DNA from 2 places in the Acidovorax sp. GW821-FHT10A04 genome. Region 2 is predicted to be linked to the other one. Evidence: predicted binding sites of a transcription regulator. Region 2 holds the regulator's gene; the other holds the start of a gene.
The links. The regulator NrdR, encoded in region 2, represses ribonucleotide reductase genes. The targets are predictions, from matches to a motif close to CACNANATNTNGTG.

Region 1 (9,430 bases), on a different contig from region 2:
CGAGCGGTCCACCTCGACATAGCCGCCGCGTGCCGTGGCCAGCATGTCCAGCGTATCCAGGGGCAGGATGCCCTGGTCCCACAGCGAACCCTTGTAGCTCGTGTACTGGCCACGTTCCTTGGCCAGCTCGGTCGAGGCCCAGTAGGCGTAGTAGCAGATGGCTTCCATCGACTTGTCGGCGAACTCCACGGCCGCTTGCGAAGCGTAGGGAATGCGCAGTTCGTACAGGCTGTCCTGGAAAGCCATCAGGCCCAGGCCCACGGGGCGGTGGCGCAGGTTGGAGTCACGCGCCTTGTTGACCGCGTAGTAGTTGATGTCGATCACGTTGTCCAGCATGCGCATGGCCACGGTGATGGTCTTGCGCAGCTTGGCGTGGTCGATCTGGCCGTCCTTCAAGTGCTGCAGCAGGTTCACGGAACCCAGGTTGCAGACCGCGGTCTCGGTGTCGCTGGTGTTCAGCGTGATCTCGGTGCACAGATTGGACGAGTGCACCACGCCGGCGTGCTGCTGGGGCGAGCGCACATTGCAGGCATCCTTGAAGGTGATCCAGGGATGGCCGGTCTCGAACAGCATGGTCAGCATCTTGCGCCACATGTCGGTGGCCTGCACCGTCTTGGAGGGCTTGATCTCGCCGCGTGCAGCCCGTGCTTCATAGGCCACGTAGGCCTTCTCGAAGGCGGTGCCGAACAGGTCGTGCAGGTCAGGCACGTCGGAGGGCGAGAACAGGGTCCAGGTGCCCTTTTCCATCACGCGGCGCATGAACAGGTCGGGGATCCAGTTGGCCGTGTTCATGTCGTGCGTGCGGCGGCGGTCATCGCCGGTGTTCTTGCGCAGCTCCAGGAACTCCTCGATATCCAGGTGCCAGGTTTCCAGATAGGTGCAGACGGCGCCCTTGCGCTTGCCGCCCTGGTTCACGGCCACGGCCGTGTCGTTGACCACCTTGAGGAAGGGCACCACGCCCTGCGATTCGCCGTTCGTGCCCTTGATGTGCGAGCCCAGGGCACGCACGCGGGTCCAGTCGTTGCCCAGGCCGCCGGCGAACTTGGACAGCAGCGCGTTCTCCTTGATGGAGTCGTAGATGCCTTCGAGGTGGTCGGGCACGGTGGTCAGGTAGCACGAGGACAGCTGCGAGCGCAGCGTGCCGCTGTTGAACAGCGTGGGCGTGCTGGACATGAAGTCGAAGCTCGAGAGGATCTCGTAGAACTCGATGGCGCGGGCTTCACGGTCGGCTTCGTTGAGCGACAGGCCCATGGCCACGCGCATGAAGAAGCACTGGGGCAGCTCGATGCGGGTCTTGCGCACGTGCAGGAAGTAGCGGTCGTACAGGGTCTGCAGGCCCAGGTAGTCGAACTGCAGGTCGCGGTCGGCATTGAGGGCGGCGCCCAGGCGGGCCAGGTCGAACGTCAGCAGGCGCGGGTCCAGCAGCTCGTTGTCCACGCCCTTCTGGATGAACTGCGGGAAGTACTCCACGTAGCTCTGGCCCATTTCGGCCTGGGTGACCTCGCGGCCCAGCACTTCGCGCACGATGGTGTGCAGCAGCAGGCGTGCGGTAGCGTAGGTGTAGTCGGGGTCCTTTTCGATCAGCGTGCGGGCTGCCAGGATGGAGGCCTTGTAGACCTCGTCCATGGGGACGCCGTCGTACAGGTTGCGCATGGTCTCGGCCACGATGGGCTGGGCCGACACGTCGGCGCCCAGGTTCACGCAGGCCGACTCGATCAGGCCCCGCAGGCGCACCAGGTCAAGCACCACGCGCTTGTCGCCGTCCAGCACGTGCAGTGCCGGGGCGGGAGCGGCCTGGGCTTCCTGTTCGACATGGCGGGCACGCTCCTGGGTGCGGCTTTCGCGGTACAGCACGTAGGCGCGGGCCACTTCGTGGTGGCCACCGCGCATCAGCACCAGTTCCACCTGGTCCTGCACGTCTTCAATATGGAAGGTGCCGCCGCCAGGACGCGAGCGCGCCAGGGCGCGGGCGACGTTCTGGGTCAGCGTGTCCACCACTTCGCGCACGCTGGCCGACGCGGCACCCTGGGTGCCGTGCACTGCCAGAAACGCCTTCATCATCGCCACGGCAATCTTCTGCGGCTCGAACGGGACCACGGCGCCATTGCGGCGGATGATCTGGTAGTGGGCGAACGTGGGGTTCGCGCCCTCCGGTGCAGAAGCCGCCTCGGGTGCATCCGTGGATGCGGGGCGGGTGGTGGACGAAGGCGTGTTCAAAGCAGCTTGCATGGATGTCCTCTTTTTGGGTGCTGTCTGGGATGTGCGGGCGGCTTTCGGTGCCGCCGGGGAGAGAAGCGATGCGCCAGCTTCTCGTCTGGCGCACACTATATATGGTGTGTCTGTCGCGTTCAATACGCTACCTGTAGTGTACCGCCGCTGGCGACCCCAAATTCCGAAACAGCATGTGTCACCAGGGATAAAGCGCCTGCACGGACCTGCTGCGAACCCGCCATGCGCGCGATGGATGCCTGAAAAAACCGCGCAACCGCGCGCCATGCGGCGGGGTTTTGCGCGGCAGGCCGCATGCGCACTGGCGCCGTGGATTTGTGCATTCGCACAAAAAAATATTTGCGGGTGTGGCGTCCCGGCACCGTCCGTGGGGGGCGAGGTGCCACGCCCGGCGGATCAATCGCCGATGGCGTTCGCCGGCCGGGTTTCGGGAGGAAAGCGCTCCGCTGGCCAGGCCAGGGACTGCTGCACGGCGGCCCAGTCGAAACCCGCGCCGGGATCGTGCTTGCGCCCGGGGGCAATGTGCTCGTGGCCGGCCAGGTGGGCGATCGGATAGCGCAGCGCGATGTCGCGGCACAGCCAGGCCAGGGTGGCGTACTGGGCGGCCTCGAAGCGCTCGCCCTCAAGGCCTTCGAGCTCGATGCCGATGGAATCGTCGTTGCATTGCGCGCGGCCCCGGTAGGCCGAGGGCCCGGCATGCCAGGCGCGCTGGTCGCAGTCCACGAACTGCCAGAGCACCCCGGTGCGCTCGATGAAGAAGTGCGCGGACACCGTGAGGCCGCGGATGCCCTGGTAATAGGCGTGCGCATCCCAGTCGAGCGTGTTGGTGAACAGCTGGCGCACGGCCGGGCCCCCGTACTCGCCCGGAGGCAGGCTGATGGAGTGCACCACGATCAGGTCGATCTGTGCCGCTGGCGGGCGCGGGCCGTAGTTGGGCGAGGGGTGGCGCACGGCCGACCGGTGCCAGCCCTGCTCCCAGGCGGAGCCGCCGGCACCGGCTGCGTCAGCCAGCGTCGTCATGGGCGTCCTGGTCATTGGGTACGGCGATGTTCAGGCGCGCGATGCGGTAGCGGATCTGGCGCAGGCTGATGCCCAGGCGCGCCGCCGTGGCCGTGCGGTTGAACCCCGCCTCGCGCAGTGCGCGCACCAGGATGTCGCGCTCCTGCTGGTCCAGCCAGGCCTGCAGGTCGCTGGGCAGGGGCGTGCTGGCGCCCGGCATCGCCGGGCTGGCGGCCAAGCCGGCGGTGGGGAGGGCCGGGGCACCGTCGGCATCGCGCGCGTCCGGCGCGGCCAATGGTGCGAAGGCCGCGGCATCCGGCGGCAGCATGTGCTCAGCGCGGTCGGGGGCTGCGCTGCCCGCCGGGGGTGCCACGCCGTCCACGTGCAGCTCGTCCCCTTCGCTCAGCGCCACGGCGCGGTGCAGCAGGTTCTCAAGCTCGCGCACGTTGCCGGTCAGCGGGTGGGCGGCAATGGCCTGGATCGCGTGCTCGGTGAGGGCCGGCACGGGCATGCCCGAGTCCTGCGCGATGCGCGCGAGCAGGGCCCGGCACAGGGCCGGCAGGTCCTCGCGCCGCTCGCGCAGCGGCGGGATCACGACCTCGATCACATTCAGGCGGTAGTACAGGTCCTGGCGGAAGCGGCCGCTCTGCACGTCGGCCGCCAGGTCGCGGTGCGTGGCGCTCACGATGCGCACGTCCACCGTCTCCTCCTGCGTGGAGCCCAGGGCGCGCACGCTGCGCTCCTGGATGGCGCGCAGCAGCTTCGATTGCATGGCCAGCGGCAGGTCGCCGATCTCGTCGAGGAACAAGGTGCCCCCGCGCGCAGCCTGGAAGTAGCCGTCCCGGTCCTGGCTGGCGCCGGTGTAGGAGCCCTTGCGCGCGCCGAAGAACTCGGCCTCGAGCAGGTTCTCGGGAATGGCGCCGCAGTTCACGGCCACCCAGGGGCCATCGGCGCGCTGGCTGCTGGCGTGCAGTGCCTGGGCGACGAGCTCCTTGCCGGTGCCCGACTCGCCGTGGATCAGCACCGGCGCCATGCCGCGTGCGACCTTGGCCACGCGCTGCTTGACATTGCGCATGGCGGCCGACTCGCCGACCAGCCGGTCCAGCGCCGAGGACGAGGCCTGGGCATCGACCGTACCGCTACCGCCACCTGCGCGCCCGCCCGGGGTGCGCGAGGCGCGCGGCGCGGGCACGCCCCCCGTGCCCTGGATGGCCGAGGCCACGACCGAGCGGAACTGCTTCAAGTCCACTGGCTTGGTCAGGTAGTCGAAGGCGCCCGAGCGCAGGGCTTCCACGGCGTTCTCGGCCGAGCCATAGGCCGTCATGACCACGCAGCGCTCCTTGCGCTGCTGGTCGCGCAGGTCCTGCAGCAGCTCCATGCCGAAGCCGTCGGGCAGGCGCATGTCGGTGATCACGGCGTCGAAGCGGTGGGCCTTGAGCTGCTCGCGCGCCTCCTGCACGCTGGCGGCCGTTTCCACGCGGTAGCCTTCGCGCAGCAGCGTGAGTTCGTAGAGCGTGCGCAGATCGGGCTCGTCGTCCACGACAAGGATGGAAGCAGCAGGGGCGTTCATGGGGGGCAGAAGAAAAAGGCTTTCAGACCACGATGGTGTCGAACAGGGAGGCCGGCTCGGAAGGGCGGGTGGTGCGCCGAAAGCCTACCGTAAATGCATTGCCGCCGGTTTCGCCACGCTGGGTCAGGCGCACGACCCGCTGGTAGCCGATCGAGGCGCCATGGCGCTGGCACAGCTCGCGGCAGATGTACAGGCCCAGGCCGCTGGAGCGGCTTTCGGACGAGAAGAAGGGCTCGAACAGGTGGCGTTCCACGGACTTGTCCATGGGCGCCCCATCGCTCCAGACCTGCAGGCTGATCTGGCCGGTGATGCTGGTGCGCGTGGTGATGCACAGCGAGTCCGGTTCGGCGCCCCGGTAGCGCAGGGCATTGTCCAGCAGGTTCACCAGCACGCGGCGCAGGTGCTCGGAGTCGAACTCCACATGCGCATCGCCCGCACCCAGGGCCACCAGCCCGCGCCGCTGTGCCGGGTCCTGGCCTTGCCAGTCGTTCCAGACCTGGGACACGGCTGCGTCCAGTTGCAGGGTGGAGGCGGGCGAATGGCTGATCTGGTGCTGCACGCGGGCGATGTCCAGCACCTCCTCGGCAATGCGTGCCAGGCGTTCCGCGTTCTGCTGCACCATGTGCGCCAGGCGCTTCTGGCCGGGGTCCGTGAGGTCCTCCTCGAGCAGCGCATTGGCCTGGACGATGGCCGCCAGGGGGTTCCTGATCTCGTGCGCCACGGCGGCCGACATGCGGCCCATCGCGGCCAGCTTCTCGGTGCGCAGACGCGCCTGCATCTCGCGCAGGTCGTGCAGGAACATCACGCACAGCCGCTCGCTGCCGGCCTCGCGCGCCAGGGTGCGCGAGGAGGTCAGCCAGGTGCGCACATGCAGCCCGGTGGGGCTTTCGCCGGGGTGCAGCAGGTCCGCATCGGCGGTCTGGGGCATCTCCTGGCGGAAGGTGCGGCGCGCCAGCTTCACCAGGGGATCCCAGGCGGCGGCATGCGTTAGCGAAAAGGGCAGCGGCGGCAGCGGCGGCTGGCCAAGCAATTGCAGGGCCGCGGGGTTGGCCGTGCGCACGGTGTCGTTTTCGTCCACCACGAGCACGCCGTCCGTGAGGTTCTGGATCACCAGGGCACTCACCTGCGTCTGCACACGCGCCGTCATCTGGCTTTGCAGGGCCACTTCCTGCTCGCGCGCCAGGCGCGTGGCGAGCTGGTGCACCAGGTAGGAGACGATGAAGTAGCCCGTGCCCGTGAGGGCGCTTTGCAGGTAGCGCTGGGGGTCGTCGACCCCGGCGCGCGAGCCCAGCCAGGCCAGGCCCAGCAGCAGCAGGGTCACGCCCGCCGTGGTGCCCAGCGCCAGCGTCAGGGTGCCCAGCACGGCCGCCATGAGGATCGGCAGGCCAAACAGCGGGGTGTAGTTTAGGGCGCCCGAGTGCAGCAGCTGCAGGGCGCAGACCACGGCCAGGTCGACGCCGATGGACGGCAGCCAGTGCATGCCCGTGCCCGGTGGCGGCGGCCGGTGGCGTGCCAGGATGCGCATCAGGATGGTGGCGACCAGGTAGGCCATGGTGACCGCCAGCGTGGCCGGGTCCAGCGTCTGGTTGACCGCCTGGCCCAGGGTCTGCAGCAGGACCAGGGCGATGGCGACCATCACCCGGGCGGTCAGGAAGCCCTTCCACAGGCGCAGGAAAGGCGCGTCCACCGTCACCAGCAGGTTGCTGGCCGGCGGCGGGCTATCGGCCATGGGCGTCGTCGGTTCAGGGCTTGCCAAGGCGCAGGTGCTCCAGGCTGCAGTAGGTGCTCTCCCCCTGGATCTGGGCCTCGGCACGCGGCACGTGCACGCCGCAGTGCGCGCAGGCCACCATGTCCTGGGGCAGCGCCGGGGGGCGGGCCTTGCCGGGCTGGGCCTCCTTGGGCGCGGCGCGGTTGCTGCGCCAGATGCCGATGGCCACCACCAGCACCACCAGCAGAACAAGGTACTTCATGCGCTGCGGCCCAGGATGACTTCGAGCACGAAGCGCGAGCCCACATAGGCCAGCAGCAGCAGGCCCGCGCCCGCGTAGAGCACGCCCACGGCGGTGCGGCCGCGCCAGCCGAAGCGCGCCCGGCCCAGCAGCAGCGTGGCAAACGTGATCCAGGCCATCAGCGAGAAGATCGCCTTGTGGTCCCAGCGCCAGGCACGGCCATAGAGGGCGTCGCCGAACAGCCAGCCGGCCAGCAGCGTGGCGGTGAGCAGCACGAAGCCGGCCGTCACGAAGCGGAAGGTCAGGCGCTCCAGGGTGAGCAGCGGAATGCCGCTGTGCGGGTCTTCTGCCTGGCGGATGTGGCGCTCGGCGCGTGTCATCAGCCAGGCATGCACCACGGCGGCGCCGAACAGGCCGTAACAGGCGATGCCCAGCGCCAGGTGCAGCGGCAGCCAGGCCGAGGCCGACACGTGCAGCGGCTGGCCCGGGAACACCATCGCCAGCACGATGGCCAGGGCACCCAGCACCGCCAGGACCCAGCGCGCCTGCATCTGCGGAAACAGCTGCTTTTCCACCGCGTACACCGTGAGCACCAGCCAGGCCGTCATCGACAGGGCCTGCGCAAAGCCGAAGCGTGGCGCCTCGTTCCACAGCCCCAGCACCAGCGTGGCCCCGTGCAGCAACCATGCCAGCAGCAGGGCGTTGCGCATGCCGGCCGCCCCCAGGCGCGACGCCGCGGCAGCGGGCATGGCATAGGCCGCCGCTGCGGCAAGCGCGAGCAGCCAGCCCAGGGGAGAAGCACTGGGTAAAATCATGGGCACAGTTTAGTTGCCTTTCGCTTCACCGCCAGCGCCCTGGCGGGCCCACCCGTGCCAATCGCCCGTGGGCAACACCGGAACAATCCCTATGGCCTCCGCCCTTACCGACAAACTCACGCGCCTCGTCAAGGAGATGCGTGGCCAGGCCCGCATCACCGAATCCAACGTGCAGGACATGCTGCGCGAGGTGCGCATGGCCCTGCTCGAAGCCGACGTGGCCCTGCCCGTCGTGCGGGATTTCATTGCCCGCGTCAAGGAAAAGGCCCTGGGCCAGGAAGTGCTGGGCTCACTCAAGCCGGGCCAGACCCTGGTCTCCATCGTCAACCGCGAACTCGCCGCCACCATGGGCGAGGGCATTTCCGACATCAACCTGGCGGCCCAGCCACCGGCCGTGATCCTGATGGCCGGCCTGCAGGGCGCCGGCAAGACCACGACCACGGCCAAGCTGGCCAAGCACCTGATCGAAAAGCGCAAGAAGAAGGTGCTCACCGTCTCGGGCGACGTGTACCGCCCCGCCGCCATCGAGCAGCTCAAGACCGTGACGAAGCAGGCCGGTGCCGAGTGGTTCCCGAGCACGCCCGAGCAGAAGCCGCTCGATATCGGCCTGGCCGCGCTCGACTACGCCAAGAAACACTACTTCGACGTGCTGCTGGTCGACACGGCCGGCCGCCTGGCCATCGACGAAGTGCTGATGAAGGAAATCAAGGACCTGCACGCCGCGCTGAACCCAGTCGAGACCCTGTTCGTGGTCGATGCCATGCAGGGCCAGGACGCGATCAACACGGCCAAGGCCTTCAAGGAAGCCCTGCCGCTCACCGGCATCGTGCTGACCAAGCTCGACGGCGACTCGCGTGGCGGTGCCGCGCTGTCGGTGCGCCAGATCACGGGCGCGCCGATCAAGTTCGCCGGCGTCTCCGAAAAGCTTGACGGCCTGGAGGTCTTCGACGCCGAGCGGCATGCGGGCCGCATCCTGGGCATGGGCGACATCGTGGCCCTGGTGGAGCAGGTCACGGCCGGTGTGGACATCGAGGCCGCGCAGAAGCTGGCCGCCAAGGTCAAGAGCGGTGACGGCTTCGACCTCAACGACTTTTTGTCGCAGCTGCAGCAGATGAAGCAGATGGGCGGCCTGTCGAGCCTCATGGACAAGCTGCCGGCCCAGTTCACCGCCAAGGCCGGCGCCGTGGACATGGACAAGGCCGAGAAGGACATCAAGCGCAAGGAAGGCATCATCCAGAGCATGACGCCGCTGGAGCGCCGCAAGCCCGAGCTGATCAAGGCCACGCGCAAGAAGCGCATCGCGGGTGGTGCCGGCGTGCATGTCCAGGAGGTCAACCGCCTGCTCAAGGAGTTCGAGCAGATGCAGGACATGATGAAGAAGATGAAGGGCGGCGGCCTGATGAAGATGATGAAGAAGATGGGCGGCATGAAAGGCCTGGGCGGCGGCGGCATGCCCAAGATGCCGTTCTGACCCCGGTCTCCGGTCATCCACAGCCCTGATGAGCGCCGGCTCCTCAGGGCTTTTTCATGGGCGGTGGCGGCAGCGGCCAGGGCAGCCAGTGCCAGGGATGGTCGCGGTTGGCCACCCATTGCGCCACCTCTTCCTCGGTGAAGGCCACCCCCAGGCTGTCGGCGCGCGAATGGGCCACCCATTGATGGCGGCCGCGTGCGCAGGCGCTGCCGAAATCCTGCCAGCTGTGGAAGCAGTCGGCCGCGCGCTGCGCGTTGTGGTGCAGGATCTGCCACTGCGTGGCCTCGTCCAGCCAGCCCAGCAGGGCGGCGGTGCGCGTCGCGAAGGCCACGCGCGCGCAGGCCAGGGCCATCGCGTCGCGCGGGGCATCGTCGGGGCGCAGGGCGTCCAGGCCCAT
Region 2 (9,430 bases):
GGCGCTGTACCACTACGTGCCCAACACCCCCGTGAAATGGCGCCACGCCTGGGCCGGCGGCCTGTTCGTGTCGGTCTGCATCGAGCTGGCCAAGCGGGTGCTGGCGATCTACCTGAGCAATGTGCCGACCTATTCGGTGGTGTACGGCGCGTTCGCCACCCTGCCCATCCTGCTGGTCTGGATCTATGTGGCCTGGGTCATCGTGCTGCTGGGTGCGGTGGTGACCGCCTACCTGCCCAGCCTGCTGGCCGGCGTGGCCCGGCGTGGCACCGTGGCGGGCTGGAACTTCCAGCTCGCGGTGGAAGTGCTGCAGGAGCTGTACCTGGCGCGGCGCCATGCGCAAAAGGGCTTGCGTGCGAGCGAGCTGGCGCTGTTGCTGCGGCTCGACGTGCTGCAGCTCGAGCCTGTGCTCGATGCGCTGCTGTCTCTCGATTGGGTCGGGCAGATCAACGATGCCACCAGCGACCCCGATGCGGCGGATGTGGCTGAGCCGCGGTACCTGCTGCTGGTGGATCCTTTGGCTACTTCGGCCGAGCCGCTGGTGGAGAAGTTGCTGTTGGAGCGGGTGGAGAGTCTGGGGTCGTTCTGGAGCTGTGCGGGGTTGGAGAGGATGAAGGTGGCGGATTTGCTTCGGGGGGCGGTGCGGGGCTGAGCTCTGGAGTGGTTGCTGCGTGCCTCTGCTGAGTTCGGAGGCCGGGATGTGCGCCCGGCGGCGCACCTTCTTTCTTTTGCGTCGCCAAAAGAAAGAAGGCAAAGAAAAGGCGACCCCGCTGCCCGTGTCCCCCATCGCCCTGTCGGGCGCTGGGGGCAGCCTGCGATGCTCGGTCCTGGGGTGCACCGCGGAACTCGCTGCGTTGCCTCTGCGAGGCAACTCCGCTCAAACAACCGCGGTGAGTCAGTTCACGATGCGCGTGTCCTTCGGCACGCGCTCACCCCAGGCCCTGCGCTTCTCGGCACGGTCAGAAGGGGGTGGAAGCGGGCTCCATACGGGCCATTGCTTCTCTCGGCCTGTGGTCCTTCGCTACGCTCGGTTCGCCAGAGCGATCACCCAGCGCGTCGGCAGCGCGCAGCGCGTAACCGACACACGGCGTAGCTGCGACAGCAGCAGCCGTGTGGACCCCGCTCCCCCACCCCTGCTGGCTGCGCCGAGAAGCGCAGGGCCTGGGGTGGGTGCGTGTGCCGAAGGACACACGCACTTCGTTGTCTAGCTCGTCGCAGCTGTTTGAGCGGAGTTCGAAGAACGCAGCGAGTTCTGCGACGCCACCCCAGGAACGAGCATCGCAGGTTGCCCGTAGCGAAGCGAAGGGACGCAGACTGGGGGTCGCCTTTTCTTTGCCTTCTTTCTTTTGGCGACGCAAAAGAAAGAAGGTGCGCCGCCGGGCGCACATCCCGGCCTCCGCCCTCAACCCAGGCACAAGAGGCAACAGAAGTGCTGAACTCAACGCGCAGGCGAAGCCGCCGAAGCAGCCGGCGTCACATCACTGGCCCCAGCCGCCGGTGCCGCGACAGGCGGTGTCACCGTCACCTGCGGCACCCACCGATCCAGCCAATGCGCCCGCCAAGCCACAAACACCACCACAACCACTGCAACCAACACGCCCAGAGCCACCCACACAGGGCTTTGGGACTCCGCAAACGGATCATCGAGCATGCGCCGTGCATTGGCCGGCACCTTGGCCACCTGCGACAGGGAACCGCCCAACCGCGTGTTCACCCGCATGCGCCCATTGATCGCCCAGCCACTGGCATCCAGGATCGGCCCCAGGCTACGCTGACGCAGCTTGAGCCAGGCGATCAGCATGCTCGGCCCCGAGATCGCGAGCACGATGCCGATGAGGGCCAGGGGGATCCACACCCCCAGGTCCACGAACTTGCCGAAGATGCCCACCAGCACCGCGCTGATGCTGCCCAGCGCCACGCCGATGGCCGCCACCGTGCCCACGTCGGTGCGGCGCGGGGTACCGGGCACGGTCACGCTGCTGGCGTTGGTGCCCACCGTCTTGAGATCGGTGCTGGCCAGGGTGCTGGCGGCCGTGCCCAGTGACTTCTGCGCGCGCGCATCGCTGGCCGATGCACGCTTGGCCACCTGCTCCTCGACCATGCGCACGAACTTCTTGTAGGGCGAGAAGAAGGCCTGGCGGATGCTCGTGGGGTTCTCGATGATGCGGGTGATGGTCGCATCCCAGTCCTTGCCATCGCGGTCGTAGAACACGCCATTGCGGCCCACGAAGAGGAAATCCACGTCGCCCGCGGTGAAGGCCGCCACGATGCCCATCTTCTGGCCCTTGCGCGTGCAGTCGCAGTAGGCCAGGTAGGTCTTGGCCAGGCCGGCCAGCTTGGCGTGGCGCGCAGCGTCGGGCACCTGCACCACCAGGTCGCAGCTGCGCGCATCCAGGTACAGGGTGCCGGCCTGGAAGATGGCGCCCCGGCGCTGGTAGAAGGCCGAGAACGAGACAAAATTGTTGAGCAGCTCCAGCAGGTCGCGCTTGAAACGCAGCAGTTTCTCCAGCCCCAGGGCCTGCTCGTTGTGGGCCTGCTCGGCTTCGTCTTCGCCGATCAGGGCCATCACGCGCTGCTCGGCATCACCCGCGAGCAAGGCCTCGCGCACGTCTTCGTCCAGCGTGTCGAGGCGGGTGGCGGGGCGGTCGGCCAGCCATTGCTGGCAGGGGGCCAGCGATTTCTGGATCAGTTGCCATTCGTCCTGCGTGAGGCTTTCGGCGTTGCTGCGCGCCAGCAGGGACTCCACCGTGCGCTCGCGGAAGTTGCGCAGGGCCTTGGCCCAGGCCGGGTTCACGCCGTGCCGCAGGGGCAGGGTGCCCCCGGGGGTGATGGGGGCCAGGGGCAGGGTGGTGATGGCTGGCGAGGCCAGGCCCAGGTCCTGGCCCGCCATGGCGCTGTAGCCGTCGAGCGAGGGGTTCAGTGCTGTGGCGGCACGCGGATCGTAGGCGGCCAGGCGGGTGCGGGCAAAGAAGTCCTCCACCTTGGCCGCCACGGTGTTCATGGCCTCGGTGGCGGCCAGCGTGCGGTCGCCCAGGGCCAGGCCGGTGGTGGCGCCGCGCGCCTGGGCGGCCCAGGTCCTGAGCTGCCCAAGTTCTGCAAAGAACGCCTCGGCACGCTGGCGGTCGATGCCGGGCAACTGCTTGTCGGTGGCGGGCGGAATGCTGCCGTGGGTGGTGATGATGTGGGCGATGGCCTCGCGGGCCACGCTGTCGTCCTTGCCCGCGGTGTCCACGGTGATGATGCCGTCGCCGTTGAAACGCATGCCACTGAGCTGCTGGCTGCGTTCGAGCACGTCGGCCAGCGCAATCGCCGTGGCCTCGGGCCGGCCGGCCATGGCCAACAGGCGCCTGGCCTCCGCGGCCAGCGCGGCGCCTTCTTCTGTGCCGTCGTCGATGGCGCTGATCTCCAACGTGTCGCCGGGGCGTGCCAGCTCGTCCGCGCTGCGCAGCTGCGCGCAGGCCCAGGCGCAGGCCGCCAGCAGTTCGGGCGGGCGGATGCGGCCATCCTTGTCGGTGTCGATCAGGTCCAGCGTGCGCTCGTCGAACTCGATGCCGCGGGTGGGGCAGGCCAGGGCTACCCAGAGTTTCTGGTCCAGCTCGGCCAGGTGGGCGATGTCCTCGCCGCTCTGGATGATGACCTGGTCCACGCCGCCGGCGCGAAAGAACTGCCAGGCATGCTGGGGTGGCGGCTGCTCGGGCTGCAGCGGGGCACGGTGGGTGGGGAGGGCGGTGGCGACGGTCGGCTGCGGCTGCGGGTCCATGCCTTCATTGTCGGCAGCCAGCGCCCTTTGCTGCCCCGGACCCGGGCGAACAGGCCTGTAGGTGATCGCCTACGAGCGCGACACGCTGGCGCCCAGCCAGCGCAGCGGGTTAAAGCCCGTCACCAGCCCTGTGGCCACCAGCACCAGCAGGCCGCCCCAGAGCATGCCCGGGCCCAGGGCCTCGCCCAGGAACAGGTGGCCCCAGGCCACCCCGAACAGCGGGATCATGAAGGCACTGCTCATGGCCGCCACGGGCGAGACCTGGCTGAGCACGCGCAGGTTGAGCCAGTAGGCCAGGCCCGAGGTGACGATGCCCATGACGGCCACGGCGGCCAGGGCCGTGGGCGTGAACCGTGCCTCGGGCAGGCTCCACGCCGCGCCAGGCAGCAGCATGACCAGGGCCGTGCCGTGGATGCCGGCCGCAATCGCCAGCGGCGGCATGCGCGTGGTGGCGCGCTTCATCCAGGGGGTGGAGACGCCGTAGCAGGCCGATGCCGTCATGCACGCCAGGGCGGCAATGATCAGGGCGGGTGTGGGCGTGACCGGGCCCAGCTGCACGATGAGCGCCACGCCGGCAAAGCCGCAGAGGCAGCCCAGCCACTTGCGCGCACTCAGCGTGTCCTCCTTGAGCCAGGCTGCGGCGATCACGCTGAACGGCACGGCCATGGTGTTCAGCAGCGAGCTGTAGCCCGCGGGCAGGTACAGCGCCGCCCAGGAGTACAGCAGGAAGGGGATGGCCACCGTGAGCGCACCGAGACCGAGCAGCTCCCGCCAGTGGTGCCAGGGCCAGCGCTCGCCGGCCACGCGCATGATGAACATCAGCGTGAGCGTGGCCAGGCCGATGCGCAGCGCGGCCATGACATTGGGCCCGAGCACGGGGCTCGCGACACGGATGAAAAGGAAGGAGGCGCCCCACAGGGCAGACAGCAGCACCAGCTGCAAAAAATGGCGGGTCTTCACTGGTGCATTGTCATGCAGCCCGGCAAAGTCTGCAGGCTGCGTGCTACTTGCGGACTTCGTCGACCATGGCGCGGAAGTCGTCGATGTCCTCGAAGCTGCGGTACACGCTGGCAAAGCGGATGTAGGCGATCTTGTCGAGCTTCTTGAGCTCGCGCATCACCAGTTCGCCGATGCGGCTGGAGAGCACTTCGCGCTGGCCCAGGTTGAGCAGCTTTTCCTCGATGCGCTCGATGGCGCTGTCGATCTGCGTGGTGCTCACGGGGCGCTTGCGCAGCGCCAGGTTGAACGAGCCGAGCAGCTTGCCGCGCTCGTACTCGATGCGCCGGCCGTCCTTCTTGACGATGGCCGGGAAGTTCACTTCCGGCCGCTCGTAGGTGGTAAAGCGCTTGTCGCAGGCACCGCACTGGCGCCGGCGGCGGATGAAGTCCCCTTCTTCAGACACCCGGGTTTCGACGACCTGCGTTTCCTGGTGGCTGCAAAAAGGGCACTTCATGGCGGGGCCGGATCAGCCGTAGACCGGGAAGCGGGCCGTCAGCGCATTGACCTTGGCACGCACGGCGGCGATGTTGGCCTCGTCGCGCGGGTTGTCCAGCACGTCGGCGATCAGGTTGGCGGTGATGCGCGCTTCTTCTTCTTTGAAGCCGCGCGTGGTCATCGCCGGGGTGCCGATGCGCACGCCGCTGGTCACCATCGGCTTTTCAGGGTCGTTGGGGATGGCGTTCTTGTTGATGGTCATGTGGGCGGAGCCCAGCACGGCCTCGGCTTCCTTGCCGGTGATGCCCTTGGCGCGCAGGTCGACCAGCATCACGTGGCTTTGCGTGCCGCCGGAGACGATGCGCAGGCCGCGGGCGGTCAGCGTTTCGGCCACGACCTGGGCGTTCTTGATCACCTGCTCCTGGTAGGCCTTGAAGTCGGGTTGCAGTGCTTCCTTGAAGGCCACGGCCTTGGCCGCGATCACGTGCATCAGCGGGCCGCCTTGCAGGCCGGGGAAGATGGCGCTGTTGATGGCCTTCTCGTGCTCGGCCTTCATCAGGATGATGCCGCCGCGCGGGCCGCGCAGGCTCTTGTGCGTGGTGCTGGTGACCACGTCGGCATGGGGCACGGGGTTGGGGTACACGCCCGCGGCGATCAGGCCGGCGTAGTGGGCCATGTCCACCATGAAGATCGCGCCCACGTCCTTGGCCACCTTGGCAAAGCGTGCAAAGTCGATGTGCAGGCTGTAGGCCGAGGCACCGGCGATGATGAGCTTGGGCTTGGTCTCGTGCGCCTTCTTCTCCATGGCGTCGTAGTCCAGCACTTCATTGGCGTCGAGGCCGTAGGAGACCACGTTGAACCACTTGCCCGACATGTTCAGCGGCATGCCGTGCGTCAGGTGGCCGCCTTCGGCCAGGCTCATGCCCATGATGGTGTCGCCGGGCTTGAGGAAGGCCAGGAACACGGCCTCATTGGCCGAGGCACCGCAATGCGGCTGCACGTTGGCGGCATCGGCGCCGAAGATCTTCTTGACGCGGTCGATGGCCAGCTGCTCGGCCACGTCCACGTGCTCGCAGCCACCGTAGTAGCGCTTGCCGGGGTAGCCTTCGGCGTACTTGTTGGTCAGCTGGGTGCCCTGGGCCCACATCACGGCGGGGGAGGCGTAGTTCTCGCTGGCGATCAGCTCGATGTGGTGCTCTTGGCGGGCGTTCTCGGCCGTGATGGCGGCAAAGAGTTCGGGGTCGGCTTGTTCGACAAGAATATTGCGGTCGTACATGGTGTGGCAGTCCTATGAACTTGTGTCCCTTGAAACAAGGGCTGCCCAGGCGAACGGCTGAACGCGGCGGGCATGACACCCGTGCGGCACGCTCCCCAGTGGTTCACAAGAGGCAAGCCCTTGTCGGTTTCCACGTCAGCGGCAGCCCGGTTGCGGGGCTGCGCCTATCGCCAGTTGCGTACCTGCGTAGTGTATCCCAGGCAGCGCTGCCGCTCCAGCAGGGCGGCCCGCGGCCGTGCGCTCATCAGGATGGCTGCGAGAGCAGGGCCACCTTGTCGCTGCCACTGTTGGCGGGCGAGGCGGAGGCCGGCAGCTTGGCCGAGGCCGGAACCGATTGCACCGGCGCCTGCGTGGACAGGGTCGGTGGCGGGTTGGTCGGCAGGGCGCGACCGCCGGCCACCTGGCGCAGGCGGAAGTGCTCGGCCAGCACCTTGGCGGTGTAGCCGCCGTCGTCGGGCAGGTTGGCTGCGCCCACGTAGTAGCGCAGGCCGCCTTCGAGCGAGCCGGCGCGGGCGATGCATTCCTGCAGCACCTTCACGCCCACGCGCAGGTTGGTCACGGGGTCGAAGGCCGCGAAGTGGCCGCCGAAGTTCTGGTACTTCTCGGTGTGCACGGTCGTCATCACCTGCATCAGGCCCTGGGCTCCGACGGCGCTTTGCGCGAACGGATTGAAGTTCGACTCGATGGCCATGATCGCCAGGATCAGGGTCGGGTCGAGCTTGTTGCGGGCGCCGAGTTCATAGGCCTCGGCCACCAGCACGGCGAGCGGCTCGGGGGCCACGCGGTACTTCTTGCTCAGCCAGAACGCCACGGCTGCCTGTTCCTTGGGCAGGTCCTTGGGGTTGCCGGCGGTGGCGCGCTCGCTCGCTTCGGGTTCGATGGGCATGCCCAGCACGGCGACCTGGCGCGCCTGCAGCCAGTTCATGAGCCTTTCTTCTCCGGCCTGGCGCAGGTCGGGCCGGGCGGTCAATGCGATAACGACGAATGCAACGGTCAGCCCGATGAGGGCGAAGCTGCTGTGGGTGATTTCAAGAAAACCTTCGGTCACATCGGCTGCGAAAGTTCGCACGCCGGAGACGATTTTTCCTGACGCTGTCATAGCTCTTCCTTTCTGGGGCGCTTCCCTGAGGCCCTGCCACCACGGGTGGTTGGCAGGATCAGGCGTATCACCTGGATTGGTACGCCATCAATTTCAGGGCCTGCAAAAAGCAAGAAGGGCCGTGAGTTGACTTAGCCGGGTTCGGCAGCGGGTTGGGGTTTTTACTAGCCATTTTTGAGGCTGGCGGATTCTAGGAGGTCACCAAATACCTAGTCAATACTAACAACATCAATCGTTAGATTAAAATGGAATGAAAAATCTGTTAGAAAACACAGGGTTTTGCTGTTTTTCGCCCGAAGCGGGGGCCCGGCCGATCACAGGCCGGTGACGTCCATGTGTCAAATTCAATCGGCTTTTACCGCGTCATTGCAAAACCGGGTTGAGGTCGGCTGCCGACTTTGGTAAGGTTCAGTGGCCTGTTGATTTCAGGCATCGCCAGACGAAGCGAACTCTCCCGCCGATGGGCATTCAGTGCCGCGGTGCAGCAGATGCAACTTCCACGGCACCCCCTGGAGGCAATACCTTGCCTCCTCGCATGGTGGACCTTCATCTCCGCCTTGCGAAACGATGGCAAAGACCGTTGTGTCAGCCGTCAAGCCCGGGAGACTGTCCACTTCGGAAAGTCCCCCGGGCTTTCTCGTTTGTGGGCGGGCGCCTGGCTTCGTGCCGCGGTTCCAGCGCGTGCGCGCAGGCCGTCGCAGGCGCCTGCGCAGTGCCTGCCAGCGAGCCCCGATGGTCCTGCATTGAACTGCCTCAAGGCATTGAATGGGCCCTTGCCGCATATATATAGATAATGGGGGCAATTCCCAGAGTGGGCACAGGCCCCTCTGAGACACCGCAACCCTGCGAAGCAGGGTGCAGATGCCCGCGCACCGGGTGGCCCTGGACAGAGGACTCCCCAGAGGAATTCATGGCCAGGACGGCTGGTGGCCCGCCTGCACGAACCCGGTGAAAATAGCCCGTTTTCTGCCATGTACCTGCTTTGGGTCGGCGCGAGCCCCGGTGGCCTTGCGCGTCCGCCCGGATGCAGGGATGGCCGTTCGTAATCCATTGGATCCATGTTTCCATTTTTTTCCCGCAACAAAATGTCCGACGCACCTGAAGTGAATCCGGCCCCGGCCAAGACCCAAGAGGCGCATCCCCTGGATGCACTGACCGGCGGCGCCTTCTCTGCCGCCACCTCGGGCGAGCGCGCCTCCCGCATCCGCGACTGGCTGGCCACGCAGCCGGCGCAAGAGCAATTGCAGGAAGTGTTCAAGGAGCTGAGCGGCCGCGACAAGGGCGCCGCCCGTGCCGTGCGCGAACGCCTCGACGAGATCCGCCGTGCCAAGGGCCAGGAAGCCATTGCCGCCGAATGGGCCGAAAAGGCCCAGGCCCTGCTGGCTGCGCCCAAGCTCAACATCGCTGATGCCCTGGCATGGCAGCGCGACGCGGCCAAGGCCGGCGCCCCGCTGTCGCGCGAGCCGCTGTCCCTGCTCAAGGTGCAGGTCGCCGACCGGGTGAAGGTCATCGAAGACCTGCAGCACCGCGTGCAGGTGCAGCGCGAGGCCGCCGTGCTGCTTGCGCAGCGCATCGAAGTGCTCTCCACCAAGCCCTGGCGCGACGCGCATGCGGCGCTGGAGCTGCTGCGCGCCGACGTGGCCCGCTGGCAGGAGCAGGCCCAGGAGCTGACCGGTGATGCCAGCTGGGCCAGCGTGGAGGCGCGCTTCCCGCCGCTGCTCGATGCCTCGCGCACGCAGCTGCTGGTGGTGTGGGACGCCTTCCAGCCGGCCGTGGCCCAGGCCGCGGCGGCCGCGGAAGACGCCAATGCCCCCCTGCCGCCCGTGCCCGTGTGGGCTGACGAATTGCGCGTGGCCCGTGG

Region 1: AC07PF_RS09105 (ribonucleoside-diphosphate reductase subunit alpha) is a predicted target of NrdR. The motif match lies at 2,323-2,336, and genes of this name have one in related genera.

Annotation. Positions count from the first base shown of each region.
Region 1 covers NZ_JBWKNZ010000003.1:303,999-313,428, reverse strand. Annotated here, with positions in the region: gene AC07PF_RS09105 (ribonucleoside-diphosphate reductase subunit alpha) at 1-2,229, opposite strand, end outside; gene ampD (1,6-anhydro-N-acetylmuramyl-L-alanine amidase AmpD) at 2,626-3,249, opposite strand; gene AC07PF_RS09095 (sigma-54-dependent transcriptional regulator) at 3,233-4,798, opposite strand; gene AC07PF_RS09090 (sensor histidine kinase) at 4,821-6,527, opposite strand; gene AC07PF_RS09085 (PP0621 family protein) at 6,541-6,768, opposite strand; gene AC07PF_RS09080 (cytochrome C assembly family protein) at 6,765-7,562, opposite strand; gene ffh (signal recognition particle protein) at 7,654-9,033, shown strand; gene AC07PF_RS09070 (DUF1266 domain-containing protein) at 9,077-9,430, opposite strand, start outside.
Region 2 covers NZ_JBWKNZ010000013.1:57,822-67,251, forward strand. Annotated here, with positions in the region: gene AC07PF_RS24265 (YihY family inner membrane protein) at 1-652, shown strand, start outside; gene AC07PF_RS24270 (hypothetical protein) at 1,439-3,760, opposite strand; gene AC07PF_RS24275 (DMT family transporter) at 3,830-4,720, opposite strand; gene nrdR (transcriptional regulator NrdR) at 4,764-5,213, opposite strand; gene glyA (serine hydroxymethyltransferase) at 5,226-6,470, opposite strand; ZMP/ZTP riboswitch at 6,507-6,658, opposite strand; gene AC07PF_RS24290 (lytic transglycosylase domain-containing protein) at 6,715-7,569, opposite strand; gene AC07PF_RS24295 (DUF349 domain-containing protein) at 8,628-9,430, shown strand, end outside.